Regions from separate parts of the Streptomyces sp. NPDC005863 genome, predicted to be linked through region 2. Evidence: riboswitches for the same ligand, from Rfam matches in the RefSeq annotation. Region 2 holds a riboswitch; each other region holds the start of a gene.
What was found. A riboswitch is a leader RNA that binds a small molecule or an ion and turns the genes downstream of it on or off. The one in region 2 is predicted to bind cobalamin.

Region 1 (4,192 bases), on a different contig from region 2:
TCGCCGTCCCGTACACGATCCTCGTCTACCCGCTGATCTTCACCTTCCTGCCGCGCCTGTGGTCGGTCTCGCACAAGCACGGCTACGTGACCACCTCGGACTTCGTGCGCGGGCGGTTCGGCTCCAAGGGTCTCTCGCTGGCCGTCGCGGTCACCGGCATCCTCGCCACGATGCCGTACATCGCGCTCCAACTGGTCGGCATCCAGGCCGTTCTCGACGTCATGGGCATCGGTGGCGGCCCGGACACCAACTGGTTCGTCAAGGACCTGCCGCTGCTGATCGCGTTCGCGGTGCTCGCCGCGTACACGTACTCCTCGGGGCTGCGCGCGCCCGCGCTGATCGCGTTCGTGAAGGACGGGCTGATCTACCTCGTCATCACCGTCGCGATCATCTACATCCCGATCAAGCTCGGCGGCTTCGACGACATCTTCGCCAAGGCCGGCGACGCCTTCGGGGTGGTCAACGAGGGCACGGGCAAACCGCGCGGCGCCCTCGCGCCGCCCGAGGCCGGCCAGTGGACGTACGCGACGCTGGCGCTCGGCTCGGCGCTCGCGCTCTTCATGTACCCGCACTCGATCACGGCGACGCTCTCCTCCAAGAACCGCAACGTCATCCGCCGCAACACCACGATCCTGCCGCTCTATTCGCTGATGCTGGGCCTGCTCGCGCTGCTCGGCTTCATGGCGATCGCGGCCGGGGTCAAGGTCGACAACGGTCAGCTGGCCATCCCGCAGCTCTTCGAGGACATGTTCCCCGACTGGTTCACCGGCGTCGCCTTCGCCGCGATCGGCATCGGCGCGCTCGTGCCCGCCGCGATCATGTCCATCGCGGCCGCGAACCTCTTCACCCGCAACATCTACAAGGACTTCATCAAGCCCGACGCGACGCCCGAGCAGGAGACCAAGGTCTCCAAGCTGGTCTCGCTCCTGGTGAAGGTGGGCGCCCTCATCTTCGTCCTCGGCATGGACAAGACCGTGGCGATCAACTTCCAGCTGCTCGGCGGCATCTGGATCCTGCAGACCATGCCCGCGCTGGTCGGCGGCCTGTTCACCCGGTGGTTCCACCGCTGGGCGCTGCTCGCGGGATGGGCGGTCGGCATGGTCTACGGCACGCTGGCCGCGTACGGCGTCGCCTCGCCCACGCAGAAGCACTTCGGCGGCTCGTCCGACACGATCCCCGGCATCGGCGAGATCGGCTACATCGGCCTCACCGCCTTCGTCCTGAACGTGGTGGTCACCGTGGTCCTCACCTTCGTCCTGAAGGCGCTGAAGGCCCCCGAGGGCGTCGACGAGACGTCTCCGGAGGACTACACGGCGGACGCGGGCGACCCCGGCGTCGTGGAGGAACTGCCCCCGGCCACCGCGGGCGCCGGCCACTGACCCCGCTCCCGCGGGGCTGAGTCCGCTCCCGCACCGCCGACGCACGAGGGCCGCCGGAAAACCGGCGGCCCTTTGTCGTGCGCTGTTGCACACTGCGCCCCATGGACATCACGATCAGAGCGGCACACCCCGAGGAGTACGCGGCGCTGGGCGACCTCACCGCGCAGGCCTATCTCGACGACGGACACCTGGACTACGGCGCGGAGGACCACTACCTGCCCGTGCTGCGGGACGTGGCGGGGCGCGCGGCGCACGCCGAGATCCTGGTGGCCGTGGCGGACGACGGCGCGCTGCTCGGCGGGGTCACCTTCGTGCCGTCCGGCGGCGCGCTGGCCGACATCGCGCGGGGCGACGAGACGGAGATCCGCATGCTGGCGGTCTCGCCCGCGGCGCGCGGCCGCGGGGTCGGCGAACTGCTCGTCCGCGCATGCCTGCAGCGGTCCAGGGAGGCGGGCAGGCGCCGGCTCGTGCTGTCCTCCTCGCCCTCCATGCGGACCGCACACCGGCTCTACGAACGCCTCGGCTTCGTGCGGACCCCGGAGCGCGACTGGTGCCCGCTGCCCGACCTCCCGCTGCTCACCTACGCGTTGACACTCTAGGCCCCACCCTCCGCGATCCGACACAAGATGTGGGCCTGCTTCCGCGAGCCGACACAAGATGTATGCTCGTGCTCGCTGTCGCCGCAGGGGAATCCGGTGCAAGTCCGGAACTGTCCCGCAACGGTGGACGTGTACGCCTTTGTCGTACGCGGAGTCCGAAGACCTGCCGGCAGCGCACCCGTGCCGTCCGGCCCGGGTGCCGACCGTCCGGGCCTCGTGGAATGGGCCGGTGGACGCGGTACGCCGCCCTGTCCGGGTGCGCCCGTGTGTGCCGTCCCCTCGCGCAGGCCCAGAGCCGAGCGAGGGAGAGCTCCACGTGACCATCGCGCCTGCCGAACCTGCGTCAGCGCGGGCACCGCGACCCAGTGCCAGCACCGACAGCACCGACAGCACCGAGGGTGCCGACGCGCCGGGGACCGCGCTGCTGCGCACCCTGACCGACCTCACCGCCGACCTCCCCGACGCCGACCCCGGCCGGGTCGCCGCCGCCGCGCTGCGCGGCCGCTCGGCCAGGGCCGACGAGGCGGAGCTGCGCACGCTCGCGACCGAGGCGGCCGCGGGGCTCATCTCCGAGGACCCGGCGTACTCCAAGCTCGCCGCCCGGCTGCTCTCCCTCTCCGTCGCCGCCGAGGCCGCCACGCAGGGCGTGCGCTCCTTCACCGAGTCGATCGCGGTCGGCCACCGCGAGGGCCTGATCGCCGACCGCACCGCCGACTTCGTCGCCGCGCACGCCGCCCGGCTCGACGCGCTCGTGGACACCGCGCTCGCCGACGGCGCCGACTTCCGCTTCGGCTACTTCGGCCTGCGCACGCTGCATAGCCGCTATCTGCTGCGCCACCCCCTCACCCGGCAGGTCATCGAGACGCCGCAGCACTTCATGCTGCGCGTGGCGAGCGGCCTGGCCGAGGACGGCAGCGTCCGCGCGCTCGACGAGGTCGCCGCGCTGTACCGCCTGATGAGCCGCCTGGACTACCTGCCGTCCTCGCCGACGCTCTTCAACTCCGGCACCCGCCACCCGCAGATGTCCTCCTGCTACCTCCTCGACTCCCCGCTGGACGAGCTGGACTCGATCTACGACCGCTACCACCAGGTCGCCCGGCTCTCCAAGCACGCGGGTGGCATCGGCCTCTCGTACTCCCGGATCCGCTCCCGCGGTTCGCTGATCCGCGGCACCAACGGGCACTCCAACGGCATCGTGCCGTTCCTGAAGACGCTGGACGCCTCGGTCGCCGCGGTCAACCAGGGCGGGCGGCGCAAGGGCGCGGCCGCGGTCTACCTGGAGACCTGGCACTCCGACATCGAGGAGTTCCTGGAGCTGCGCGACAACACCGGTGAGGACGCGCGCCGCACGCACAACCTCAACCTCGCGCACTGGATCCCGGACGAGTTCATGCGCCGGGTCGCCGCCGACCTGCCGTGGTCGCTCTTCTCGCCGTCCGACGTGCCGGGCCTCGTCGACCTGTGGGGCGACGACTTCGACGCCGCGTACCGCGCGGCGGAGGCCGCGGGCCTGGCCAAGAAGACCATCCCGGCCCGTGAGCTGTACGGCCGCATGATGCGCACCCTCGCGCAGACCGGCAACGGCTGGATGACGTTCAAGGACGCCGCCAACCGCACCGCCAACCAGACCGCCGAGCCCGGCCACACCGTGCACTCCTCGAACCTGTGCACGGAGATCCTGGAGGTCACGGACGACGGCGAGACGGCGGTCTGCAACCTCGGCTCGGTCAACCTCGGCGCGTTCGTGGAGAACGGCGACATCGACTGGGAGCGCCTCGACGCGACCGTCCGCACGGCCGTCACCTTCCTGGACCGCGTCGTCGACATCAACTTCTACCCGACCGAGCAGGCCGGCCGCTCCAACGCCAAGTGGCGCCCGGTGGGCCTCGGCGCGATGGGTCTGCAGGACGTCTTCTTCCAGCTGCGGCTGCCCTTCGACTCCCCCGAGGCGCGCGCCCTCTCCACCCGCATCGCCGAGCGCATCATGCTCGCCGCGTACGAGGCCTCCGCCGACCTCGCCGAGCGGAGCGGCCCGCTGCCCGCCTGGGAGAAGACCCGCACCGCACGCGGCATCCTGCACCCCGACCACTACGACGTGGAGCTGACCTGGCCGGAGCGGTGGGCGGCGCTGCGGGAACGTATCGCCGCGACCGGCATGCGCAACTCGCTGCTGCTCGCCATCGCGCCGACCGCGACCATCGCGTCCATCGCCGG
Region 2 (4,192 bases):
GCCGTGCAGCGGCCTCGACATCGAGGTCGGCTCCGACTTCTCCGAGAACGGCTAGCGGGAGCGCCATGGCGGACATCCGGCTCCTGGACTCCTTCTGCACGCTGCCGACCCGCAAGGTCGGCGCGGACGCCAACGGCAACATCGACGCCATGCGGCGGTACCTGGAGGGGCTCACCGCGGAGTACTACATGGTCGAGTGCTTCACGAAGTACTACACGCAGCGCTACCCGGACTCCGAGGTCATCAGCGAGATCAGCTATCTGAACACCAAGCGGTTCCGCGGTGTGACCGAGATCCTCGCCAAGTGGATCCTCCGTGAGTACCGCAATGTGTTCGGCCGCGACGCCCTGCGGCGCAACATCAAGACGCAGACGTCCGGCCGGCAGCTCCGCTCGGACATCCTCGGCGTCCGGACCGAGGGCACGACCCTGCTCCTCGAACTCGTCGAGGTGACCACGGTCGACGAGGCCAAGGACGCCGAGGTCGAAGACCTCAAGCACAAGATGGACACCCTGAAACGCTTCGTCATCGACCCGGCCCTCCAGGAGATGCTCTCCCTGCAACGCGCCGGGCGGGTGAGCCTCGGCGTCCCGACGCGGATCGAGGTGCGCCGGTCGACCTGGCGTCCGTACTGGCACGAGCTGTACTACCCGCTCCTGCCGACCCAGGCCGCCACGGGGGCGCCCGGCAGCGTCAAGTACGAATGGATCTGCTACAAACCCACGTTCCGTCCCGACGGCATCGGCAAGGACGGCCTGGTGCTGTACGAGATCCACACCACCCCCCTGCCGCAGGGCGCGCCCCTCGAAGTGCTCAACAGGGTCGCCCGGCGCCTGCGCGAACTGGAGAACCAGCATCAGCTCGTGCTGCTGCCCGCGATGCAACAGTACTGGGACGACAACGACGCCGACGGCAGGGAGCTGAAGAAGTGGCTCGCCATCGGCCTCGGCGCGGCTCTGCTCGTCACGCTCGTGGTGATGGCCTGGCCCGCCGCGGTGCCGCTCGCAGCGGCGGCGGTCGAGACCGCGGGGGCAGCCGGAGCCACCGGGGCCGCCGAGGCCGCGGGCGCCGCGGAGGCCGCCCAGTTGGCGAACGCCGTGCGGTACGCCCAGAGCGCGACGAAGGTCCCGGGTTACTTCGAGCGGGCGCAGGCGGCCCTGCGCCCGCTGCTGTCCGGCGGACCCGGCCTGGGTCTCGTGGGCAGTCACTGAGTCGCGGCCGGGGCGCGGCCCATGGCGTCCGGGTCGTCAGGAGGCGCGGCTCGTCAGGAGGCGTTGTCGAAGACGACGTTCTTGGTCTCGACCGCCCCCGCCGCCCGACCCGGCGCCGCCTGGCGGGCCCAGTACAGGTTCGTGTGTGCGACGACCAAGTCCGGCGTCGGCGCGCCCCATGCGGTCTTGTCGACCGTCGTATGGGCGTCGCTCACCAGCGTCGTGTCGTACCCCCTGACGAACGCGCCGTGGAGGGTCGAGCGGATGCACGCGTCGGTCTCCGCGCCCGTGACCAGGAGCCGCCCCACCCCGAGCCGTGACAGCACGGCCTCCAGCGTGGTGTCCTCGAACGCGTCGCCGTAGCTCTTCTCGACGATCGGCTCGGCGTCCATGGGGGTGAGTTCAGGGACGAGCCGCCAGCCGTCGCTCCCGCGCGTGAGTCCCTCGTCGAAGTGCTGCACCCAGACGACCGGAACCCCTTCCTGCCGCGCCCGCTCGACGAGTCCGGAGATGTTCGCGACGACCTCGTCGCGCCGGTGGCTCCCCTCGACGACGTCCTGCTGCACGTCGATGACAAGGAGTGCGGTGTTCGGCCGGTTCTCCAATGTGGTCATGGTCCACCTTCGTTCGCTCGCGCCGGGCTCATCTCTCCCCACGCTAGCCCCACCCACTGACAGCCGGTCCTGGGCACAGCCGCTGTCACGCTCGTGACCCGCTTCACATTCCGACATGCGGGCCGGGGTGGGCGATCGGTTGGCGTGCGCCTAGGGTGAGCGGTGCAGCTGGTTCGCCCCGTCCGCCAGGCGGGATGCGTCGTAAGAGGGAACCCGGTGGGAATCCGGGACTGCCCCGCAGCGGTGAGTGGGAACGACCGCCGTCAACAGCACTGGACCCGACCGGGTCCGGGAAGCGACGGCCAGTAGGTGTCCCGTGTCCGGCCGACACGCGACGTGCCCGCGAGTCCGAAGACCTGCCCGTTGCCCGCACGCGACCGATCGCGTGCGGCCCTTTCGGTGACCTCGTGGGCGGGTCGGCGTACATATCGAGCGGCACGCGCGGCATCCGCCCGCGACGTGGTCCGCCCGGTCGGTCGTCCCTTCGCGCCATGTCCGGTCTCCGGGAGAACCAGGACACATCTCGCGAAGGAGAGTTCCGTGACAGCGCAGCCCGCGGCCGCGGCGGCACGAGCCACCGTGTACGGCTACCCCCGCCAGGGTCAGAACCGGGAACTGAAGAAGGCCGTCGAGGGGTACTGGAAGGGCCGCGCCACCGCTGCCGCCCTCCGGGAGACCGCGGCGGACCTGCGCCGTTCCAACTGGCAGCAGTTGGCCGACGCCGGCATCGACGAGGTGCCGACCGGGGACTTCTCGTACTACGACCACGCTCTCGACACCAGTGTCATGGTCGGCGCTGTCCCCGAGCGGCACCGCGCGGCCGTCCAGGCCGACGCCCTCGACGGCTACTTCGCGATGGCGCGCGGCACGCAGGACGTGGCGCCGCTGGAGATGACGAAGTGGTTCGACACCAACTACCACTATCTGGTGCCCGAGTTGGGCCCCGACACCGTGTTCCGGGCCGACTCCGCCAAGCAGGTCACCGAGCTGACGGAAGCCCTCGCGATCGGGCACACGGCACGCCCCGTCCTCGTGGGCCCCGTGACCTACCTCCTGCTCGCCAAGCCCGCGCCGGGCGTGGCCGCGGACTTCGACCCGCTGACGCTCATCGACCGGCTGCTGCCCGTGTACGCCGAGGTGCTCGCGGACCTGCGTGCGGCGGGCGCCGAGTGGGTCCAGCTGGACGAGCCCGCCCTGGTCCAGGACCGCACGCGGGCCGAGTTGAACGCCGCCGAGCGCGCCTACCGCGACCTCGGGGCCCTCACCGACCGCCCCAAACTGTTGGTCGCCTCGTACTTCGGGCGCCTCGGTGACGCGCTGGGCATCCTGGCCAAGGCGCCGGTCGACGGTCTGGCCCTCGACTTCACCGAGACAGCCGCCGCCAACCTCGGCGACCTCGCCTCCGTCGGCGGGTTGTCGGGCAAGCGGCTTGTCGCGGGCGTCGTCAACGGCCGCAACATCTGGATCAACGATCTGGAGAAGTCCCTCGCCACGCTGGGCACGCTCCTCGGTCTCGCCGACCGCGTGGACGTCGCCGCGTCCTGCTCGCTCCTGCACGTCCCGCTGGACGCCGGCGCCGAGCGGGACATCGATCCGCAGGTCGCACGCTGGCTCGCCTTCGCCCGGCAGAAGACGCAGGAGATCTCGGTGCTGGCGCGCGGACTCTCGCAGGGCACCGGCGCCATCGCGGCCGAACTCACCGCGAACCGCGCCGACCTGGCCTCCCGCGCCGGTTCCGCCCTCACCCGCGACCCGGCCGTCCGCGCCCGCACCGCCGCGGTCACCGACGCCGACGCCCGCCGTTCGCAGCCATACGCGGAGCGCGCGGCTGCCCAGCGCGCCGCTCTCGGTCTGCCGCTGCTTCCGACGACGACCATCGGCTCCTTCCCGCAGACCACCGAACTGCGCACCGCCCGCGCCGACCTGCGGGCCGGACGGATCGACACGGACGGATACGAGGAGCGCATCAGGAACGAGATCCGCGAGGTCCTGTCCTTCCAGGAGAAGGCGGGCATCGACGTCCTGGTGCACGGCGAGCCCGAACGCAACGACATGGTGCAGTACTTCGCCGAGCAGCTGACCGGCTACCTCGCCACGCAGCACGGCTGGGTGCAGTCCTACGGCACCCGTTACGTCCGCCCGCCGGTCCTCGCCGGCGACATCTCACGGCCCGAGCCGATGACGGTCCGCTGGACGACGTACGCGCAGTCGCTGACGAGCCGCCCCGTCAAGGGCATGCTCACCGGCCCCGTCACCATGCTCGCCTGGTCCTTCGTCCGCGACGACCAGCCGCTCGGCGACACCGCCCGCCAGGTCGCGCTCGCCCTGCGCGACGAGGTCAACGACCTTGAGGCGGCCGGGACTTCG
Region 3 (4,192 bases), on a different contig from region 2:
TTCCTCGCCGGGGGCGTGCACCGTGACCTCGTACCGCCCTTCGCCGGTGGCGAGTACGTCGACCCACGCCCCGTGCGGGTGGCCGCAGCGCCGTTCGCAGCCGGACCAGTGGACGGGAAGGCCGCCGGGGCCCGGCACGGCGTCCGCGCGGACGTCAGCGCGGGACTTGGCGCAGCCGGGGCGGCCGGTGCAGGCGCCGACGCCGAGCCAGGGCGCGTCGGGGGTGGTGAGGTATCCGGCGCCGCGGAGCGCGGCAAGCCGTTCCCGGGCGGCGACGTCGTCGGCGAAGCCGGGCAGCACGAAGCCGCGCCAGGGCGTGACCCGCAGCTCGTCGCCGGGCAACGGCAACAGCGCCCGCCACGCGTCGACGCTCACCCGCCCGAGCGGCGCACCGACGAGGACGGCCCGCCCGTGGACGCCGGGTGATGGCGGACCGGTGACGGGTACGTCCGGGATGGCGACGGGTACGGGTACGGGCGGACCGGTGACGGGTACGTCCGGGAGGCCGACGGGCGCCTCAGCGCCGGCGACCGGCACGTCCGGGAAACCGGCCGGTGCCTCACCAGCGGCGACCGGCACGTCCGACGGGCCGGCGGGCGCCTTCCCGGTGGCGACCAACGCGTCCGGCAAGCCGACCCCCGCCCCCGCCGCAGCGGCCACCGCAACCCCCGCCCCCTTCAACGCCCCCGCCACATCCACGTCCCGCCCCGCCGGCAGCTCCCGTACCCGCCACGCGCCGTTGCCCGCCTCGCGGGCCTCGTCCAGGAAGGCGCCGGCGGCGGCGAGGGCCGCGCGCGGTGCGTCGGTCGCGGCGATGCGGACGGCGCGCCCCGCGACCCGTACGACCGCCGTACCCCCCGATTCTGCGATCAAGGTCACATCGCCGCCCAGCCCGGCCACGTCCCCGCGGCCGTCGTCCAAGACGAACAGGAAGCGGCCGGAGAGCTGCGTCGCCCACTCCGCCCCGCAGAGGAGTCCGTCCAGCTCACGGGCCCACAACTGCACGTCGGCGTGGCCGAGTCCGTCCGTCGTGGCCAGCGGGGACGCCACCACGTTCCGGACGCGCTCGTGCCGTTCCGAGGGCAGCAGGCCCGCCCCGGTGAGCAGGCGGGAGAGTTCGCCGCCGCAGGCCTCGCCGAGCCCGCGCAGCTCGATGTTGCCCCGCGAGGTGATGCTGAGGTTGCCGTCCGCCAGGCGCTCCGCCACGTCGGCGAGCACCTCGACCTGATGGCCCGTCAAGAGGCCGCCGGGCAGCCGGAGTCGGGCCAGGCGGCCGTCGTCGGCGAGGTGCAGGCGGAGCGCTCCGGGGCAGGCGTCACCCCGGTCACGTATGGGGTATTCGCCCTGGTCTGGGGAGGGTGCTCGGGTGGGCGGCATGGCGGCGAGCATACCCACGCCGATCCGGCCGGTCGCCTCCCGAGACGGGCCGTCCCGGCAGGTGGCCGCCCCGCTCGCGGCGGGCAGGACTTACTATGCAGGCGGCGGGCGCCGAGCCCGTCGACGCCAGCGACGGCGTGGGTCCACCAGGACCCGAGGGAGGAAGCCCGGTGCGAATCCGGCGCGGTCCCGCCACTGTGAGCCCCACCCGTGGGGTGAGCCAGGAACTCCCGCCGTCCATACGACCACCCGGGGCGCGGACACCCCGAGGAAGGCCTGCGCCCGCATGCTTCTGCTGTTGTCGACCTCCGACACCGACCTGCTCAGCGCCCGCGCGGCGGGAGGCCCGGTCGACTACCGGTTCGCCAACCCCTCGCGCCTGGACCTCGACGGGCTGCCCGCCCTGCTCGACGGCGTCGACCTCGTCGTCGTACGCCTCCTCGGCGGTGTCCGCGCCTGGCAGGACGGCCTCGACCAGCTCATCGCCACCGGCCTCCCGGTCGTCGTGCTCACCGGCGAACAGGCACCCGACGCCCAGCTGATGGCGTCCTCCACCGTGCCGGTCGGCATCGCCGCCGAGGCGCACGCCTACCTGGCGCACGGCGGCCCCGCCAACCTGGAGCAGCTGGCCCGCTTCCTCTGCGACACCGTGCTGCTCACCGGCCACGGCTTCGAGCCGCCCGCGCCCGCCCCGTCCTGGGGCCCGCTGGAGCGCACGGCCCGCGCGGACGTCGAGGGCCCGACCGTCGCGGTGCTCTACTACCGCGCCCACCACATGAGCGGCAACACCGCCTTCGTGGACGCCCTGTGCGGCGCGATCGAGGACGCCGGGGCCCGCCCGCTGCCGCTGTACGTGGCCTCGCTGCGCGCCCCCGAGCCCGAGCTGATCGACGCGCTGCGCGCCGCCGACACCATCGTGACCACCGTCCTCGCGGCCGGCGGCACCAGGCCCGCCGAGGCCTCCGCGGGCGGCGACGACGAGTCGTGGGACGCGGGCGCCCTGTCCGGCCTGGACGTGCCGATCCTCCAGGCGCTCTGCCTGACCGGGTCGCGCTCCGCCTGGGAGGAGAACGACGAGGGCGTCTCGCCGCTCGACGCCGCGAGCCAGATCGCGGTGCCGGAGTTCGACGGCCGCCTCATCACGGTGCCCTTCTCCTTCAAGGAGATCGACGAGGACGGGCTCCCCGCGTACGTGGCCGACGCCGAGCGCGCGGCCCGCGTCGCCGGCATCGCCGTGCGGCACGCCCGCCTCAAGCACATCCCGGCCGCCGACAAGCGCCTCGCGCTGGTCCTCTCCGCCTACCCGACCAAGCACTCCCGCATCGGCAACGCGGTCGGCCTCGACACCCCCGCCTCCGCCGTGGCGCTGCTGCGCAGGCTGCGCGCCGAGGGGTACGACTTCGGGCCCGAGGCCGACATCCCCGGCCTGGTCTCCGGCGACGGCGACGAGCTGATCCGCGCCCTGATCGACGCGGGCGGCCACGACCAGGAGTGGCTGACCGAGGAGCAGCTCGCCGCCAACCCGGTGCGCATCCCGGCCGCCGACTACAAGCGGTGGTACGCGACGCTCCCCGCGGAGCTGCGCGAGTCCGTCGAGGGCCACTGGGGGCCGCCGCCCGGCGAGATGTTCCTGGACAGGTCCCGGGTGGGCGACGGCGGCGACCCGGAGGGCGACATCGTGCTCGCCGCCCTGCGCCGCGGCAACCTGCTCATCCTCATCCAGCCGCCGCGCGGCTTCGGCGAGAACCCGATCGCGATCTACCACGACCCGGATCTGCCGCCGTCGCACCACTACCTGGCGGCGTACCGCTGGATCGCGGCCGCCGACTCCGACGGCGGCTTCGGCGCCGACGCGATGATCCACCTCGGCAAGCACGGCAACCTGGAGTGGCTGCCCGGCAAGAACGCGGGCCTCTCCGCCGCCTGCGGCCCGGACGCCGCACTCGGCGACCTGCCGCTGATCTACCCGTTCCTGGTCAACGACCCGGGCGAGGGCACACAGGCCAAGCGCCGCGTGCACGCCACGCTCATCGACCACCTGGTGCCGCCGATGGCGCGCGCCGACTCCTACGGCGACATCGCGCGCCTGGAGCAACTCCTCGACGAGTACGCCCAGATCAGCTCCATGGACCCGGCGAAGCTGCCCGCGATCCGCGCGCAGATCTGGACGCTCATCCAGGCCGCCAAGCTCGACCACGACCTGGGTCTGGAGGACCGTCCGGACGACGACGGCTTCGACGACTTCCTGCTGCACGTCGACGGCTGGCTCTGCGAGATCAAGGACATGCAGATCCGCGACGGTCTGCACGTGCTGGGCGCGGCCCCGGCCGGCGCCGACCGCGTCAACCTCGTCCTCGCGATCCTGCGGGCCCGCCAGGTCTGGGGCGGCACCACCGCACTGCCGGGTCTGCGCGAGGCCCTCGGTCTCGACGAGTCCGCGGCGACCCGCACCGGCGCCGACGAGGCCGAGGAGAAGGCCCGCGCGCTGGTCCAGGCGATGGACGACGCGGACTGGGACCTCGCCGCGCTCCCCACCGACCAGGGTGAACAGGTCGCCGCCGTCCTGGAGTTCGCGGCCCGCGAGGTCGTCCCGCGCCTCGCAGGCACGACCGCCGAGCTCGACCACGCGGTGCACGCCCTGAACGGCGGCTTCGTCCCCGCGGGCCCCTCGGGCTCCCCGCTGCGCGGCCTGGTCAACGTCCTGCCGACCGGCCGCAACTTCTACTCGGTCGACCCCAAGGCCGTCCCGTCCCGCCTCGCGTGGGAGACCGGCCAGGCGCTGGCCGACTCCCTGCTGGAGCGGTACAAGTCCGAC
Region 4 (4,192 bases), on a different contig from region 2:
GCGGTGACCAGGATGAGGCTGGTCAGCGCGGTGAGGATGTACGAGACGGCGACGCCCGCGAGGATCAGCCGGCCGGTGGCGAAGCCGCCGCCGCTCCTGGCCAGCGAGTAGACGAGGACCAGGGAGATCAGGGCGCCCGCGAAGGAGGCGGCCGGGATGGTGACGGTGGTCGACAGGGCTGCGCCGAGCCCGAAGACGCCGCCGAGCACGATCGCGGAGACCGCGCCGACGGAGGCGCCGGAGGAGACGCCGAGCAGGAACGGGTCGGCGAGGGGGTTGCGGACGAGGGCCTGCAGGACGGTGCCGATGACGGCGAGTCCCGCGCCTACGGCTGCGCCGAGCAGGACCCTGGGGAGGCGGACGTCCAGCACGATGGTGCGGAAGGGGGAGGGCTCCGCCCTGCCCGTCAGGGCCTCGACCACGTCGCCCGGCGGGATGCGGACGGAGCCCAAGGCCAGCCCGGCGAGTATCGCTGCCGCGAGGGCCACGGTGAGCCCTGTCAGGGTGAGGAGGCGGCGCCCCCGTGCGTCCCGTCGATCGCCCTTCGGGCTCGTCCTCAAACGCCGGACGGGCTGAAAGATCCGCCCCACGGGCTGGATGAGTCGCCCCGCGGGCTGAAGGATCCGCCCCGCGGGCTGAATGAGTCGCCCGACAGGCTGAATGAGCCGCCGCGCGGGCTGGATGCCCCTCACAGCTGCGCCGCCAGCTTCCTCACCGCCTGCGGTGCTCGTACGCCGGTGACCACGTCCGACAGCCGCAGCACCGCGAAGCTCTTGTTCTTGACGGCCGGGACGTCCTGGAGGGCCGGGTCGTCCAGGAGGCGCTTCTTCTTCTGGGCGACCGTCGTCGCGCCGTAGTCGAGGATCAGGATGGTCTCGGGCCCGCGCTCGACCACCTTCTCCCAGGAGGCGTCGGTGAAGGACTTGTCGACGTCGGCGAAGACGTTGCGGCCGCCGGCCCGTTCGATGATGTCGTTGCCGATGCCGCGGCCGCCCGCGGTGAACGCGGTCTTGTCGCCGCTGTCGTAGACGAAGACGGAGTGCCGCTTCTTGCCCCGGGACTTCGCCGCGGTGGCGGCCAGTTCGCTGCGGGCGCCCTCGACCCACTTCTCGGCGCGGCCGCGCACCCCGAAGGTGGCGCCGACCTCGCGGACCTCGCGGTAGACGTCGTCCATGGAGACCGGCTTCTTCGCGCAGCCCTCGACGTTCAGGCGGGTCTTGATGCCCGACTTGGCGAGCGCGGGGCGGCCGCGGCCGTCGCCCGCGAGGAAGGCGCTCGGGTAACCGCCGTACACGAAGTCGGGGTTGGCGGCGAGCAGCTTCTCGTACGAGGGGTACTCCTCGGCGAGCGCGGGGCGTGACGTGTACGCCTTCTCGTACTTCGGCAGGACCTTGTCGTCGAGGTAGGCGGTGCCCGCGATGCGGTCGGCGAGGCCGAGTTCCAGCATCACCTCGGTGGTGTGCTGGTTCATGGTGACGGCGCGCTTCGGGGGTGCGTCGTACGTCGTCCGCACACCGCAGTTGGTGACGGTGTACGGGAATCCGGCGGCCTTGGCGGCGGGTTTCGCGTCACCTCCGGAACCGGAGGACGAGCACGCGGCGAGCGGGACGAGCAGGGTGGCCGCGGCGAGTGCGCGTATGCCGGGGTGGCGGTGACGGCGGGACATGGCTGAGCTGCCTCCTCCAGGGGATTTCCGCGTCCCCTGTGTTGCGTGGAGAAGGGCGGCAGGTCAGTTCCTGACTCCCCCGGCCCCGGCGCTGCTTGCCGGGTGGAACGGGGTCACAGTGGCGGGACCGTGCCGGGTTCGCACCGGCTTCCTGGGTCCTGCCGCCCTCATGAGTAAAGCTCAGTATGCCTCGACGACCTTTACCTCTTCCTCGGTGACCTCGCCGTCCACGATCCGGTACGAGCGGAACTGGAAGGGGCCCGCGCCGTCGGTGTCGGCGGTGGAGACCAGGACGTAGTGCGCGCCGGGCTCGTTGGCGTACGTGATGTCGGTGCGCGAGGGGTAGGCCTCGGTCGCCGTGTGCGAGTGGTAGACGATCACCGGCTCCTCGTCGCGGTCGTCGAGATCGCGGTAGAGCTTGAGCAGGTCACCCGAGTCGAACTCGTAGAACGTGGGCGAGCGCGCGGCGTTGAGCATCGGAATGAACCGCTCGGGCCGGTCGGTGCCCTCCGGTCCCGCGACCACGCCGCAGGCCTCGTCGGGGTGGTCCTTGCGCGCGTGCGCGACGATCTGGTCGTGGAGGGCCTGGGTGATGGTCAGCATGGGAGCCAGGATAAGCAGAGGGCCCGCATCGTACCGAAGTGTGGTACGGGCGGGCCCACATGCTGGACAGCGGCCTTGGGGACGGCCGGTCAGTCCTTGTCGAGCGGGTCCCTGTCGGACGTACCGCCCTGGACGCCGACCTTCTGCCGGTTGAAGGCCGCGGCCTGCGGGTTGCGGCTCTTGAGCACCAGGTACGACACGGTCAGGATCGCGGCCCAGACCGGGGCGGCGTACAGCGAGATCCGCGCGTCCTTGTCGACGCCCATCATCACGATGACCATGCCGATGAAGAGCAGCGCGAACCAGCTGGTGTACGGGGCTCCGGGCGCCCGGAAGGTGGACTGCGGCAGCTCGCCGCGGTCGGCCTTGCGGCGGTAGCGGATCTGGCAGCACAGGATCATGATCCAGGCCCACATGCCGGAGATGGTCGCGAAGGAGACGACGTAGTTGAACGCCTCGCCCGGCCACTGGTAGTTGATCCAGACGCCGACGAGCATGAACGCGGCCGAGACGGTGGTGCCGGTCAGCGGCAGGCCGTTCTTCGTGAGCTTGGTGAAGAACTTCGGGCCCTGGCCGTTGAGCGCCAGGTCGCGCAGCATGCGGCCGGTGGAGTACATGCCGGAGTTGCAGGAGGAGAGCGCGGCGGTGAGGACCACGAAGTTCACGATGGCGGCGCCGACGCCGAGACCCATCTCCTCGAAGGCCTTCACGAACGGCGAGACGCCCGGCTTGAATGAGGTCCACGGGACCACCGACAGGATCATGATCAGCGCGCCGACGTAGAAGACGGCGATGCGCCACGGCACGGTGTTGATGGCCTTGGGCAGGACGGTCTTGGGGTCCTTGGACTCGCCCGCGGTGACGCCGACCAGCTCGACGGCGAGGAAGGCGAACATCACGATCTGCAGGGTCATCAGCGTGGAGCCGATGCCGTTGGGGAAGAAGCCGCCCTCGTCCCAGAGGTGGGTCACCGACGCGGTGTCACCGGCGTCGGAGAAGCCGATGGTGAGGATGCCGACGCAGATCAGGATCATGCCGATGATGGCGGTGACCTTGACCATCGAGAACCAGAACTCCAGCTCACCGAAGAGCTTCACGGAGATGAGGTTCGCGCCGTACAGGATGACGGTGAAGACGAGCGCGTAGGCCCATTGTGGGAACGAGTCGTGGGTCCAGTACTGCATGTACTGGGCGGCCGCGGTGACTTCCGTGATGCCGGTGACGACCCAGAAGAGCCAGTACGTCCAGCCGGTCACGAATCCGAAGAACGGGCCCATGAACTCGCGTGCGTACTCCGAGAAGGAGCCGGACACGGGCCGGTACATGAGGAGCTCGCCGAGCGCCCGCATGATGAAGAAGATGACGAGGCCCGCGATGGCGTACGCCAGGATGAGGCTGGGACCGGCCTTGTGGATGGCCTTGCCCGCGCCGAGGAACAGGCCGGTGCCGATGGCACCGCCGATCGCGATCATCTGGATCTGCCGGGCTCCGAGCCCGCGCTGGTAACCCTCGCCCTCGCCGGACGGGCCGCCCTGCACGACACCATTGCCGCCAGGCTCGCCGTGGTGCTCTTCGACCTGCACTGAGGTCATGGTGACGCCTTTCTCCATGCTGATCCGCGCCCGCACATCTGCGTTGTGGCTGCGGATCAGGTCCTGATCCCCCCGGATATGGATGGAGTGCTACCGGCGGTCTGCCGGCTGAAGCGCCCTCGGCGACATGGGTGGCGTCGCCGAGCGGTCGTGAAGATGTATCACGGTGAACGAAGTGAGGAAATGAGCCACCTGTGGCGCAGAACACAGGGAGAAGCGGACAAAGCGCCCTAGACATGGCAAAGCAGGGCAATGCCGTGACGCGATCGTTATCCGGATTTGAGGATCCGCTGAGCGAACGGCCCGCCCGATGAACGGAACCTGTCTACTA

Region 1: it holds a riboswitch for cobalamin, as region 2 does, so the genes downstream of both, ACFYO9_RS02695 (ribonucleoside-diphosphate reductase subunit alpha) here and metE (5-methyltetrahydropteroyltriglutamate--homocysteine S-methyltransferase) in region 2, are expected to answer to the same signal.
Region 3: it holds a riboswitch for cobalamin, as region 2 does, so the genes downstream of both, cobN (cobaltochelatase subunit CobN) here and metE (5-methyltetrahydropteroyltriglutamate--homocysteine S-methyltransferase) in region 2, are expected to answer to the same signal.
Region 4: it holds a riboswitch for cobalamin, as region 2 does, so the genes downstream of both, ACFYO9_RS37190 (ABC transporter substrate-binding protein) here and metE (5-methyltetrahydropteroyltriglutamate--homocysteine S-methyltransferase) in region 2, are expected to answer to the same signal.

Annotation. Positions count from the first base shown of each region.
Region 1 is NZ_JBIAII010000001.1:644,276-648,467, forward strand. It holds gene mctP (monocarboxylate uptake permease MctP) at 1-1,379, shown strand, start outside; gene ACFYO9_RS02690 (GNAT family N-acetyltransferase) at 1,481-1,978, shown strand; cobalamin riboswitch at 2,028-2,164, shown strand; gene ACFYO9_RS02695 (ribonucleoside-diphosphate reductase subunit alpha) at 2,295-4,192, shown strand, end outside.
Region 2 is NZ_JBIAII010000002.1:109,457-113,648, forward strand. It holds gene ACFYO9_RS06815 (type II secretion system protein GspG) at 1-55, shown strand, start outside; gene ACFYO9_RS06820 (hypothetical protein) at 66-1,211, shown strand; gene ACFYO9_RS06825 (cysteine hydrolase family protein) at 1,265-1,825, opposite strand; cobalamin riboswitch at 1,978-2,204, shown strand; gene metE (5-methyltetrahydropteroyltriglutamate--homocysteine S-methyltransferase) at 2,366-4,192, shown strand, end outside.
Region 3 is NZ_JBIAII010000005.1:305,620-309,811, forward strand. It holds gene ACFYO9_RS20420 (cobalamin biosynthesis protein CobG) at 1-1,377, opposite strand, end outside; cobalamin riboswitch at 1,496-1,628, shown strand; gene cobN (cobaltochelatase subunit CobN) at 1,664-4,192, shown strand, end outside.
Region 4 is NZ_JBIAII010000017.1:139,321-143,512, reverse strand. It holds gene ACFYO9_RS37195 (FecCD family ABC transporter permease) at 1-560, opposite strand, end outside; gene ACFYO9_RS37190 (ABC transporter substrate-binding protein) at 689-1,666, opposite strand; cobalamin riboswitch at 1,710-1,883, opposite strand; gene ACFYO9_RS37185 (M67 family metallopeptidase) at 1,847-2,269, opposite strand; gene ACFYO9_RS37180 (amino acid permease) at 2,359-3,861, opposite strand.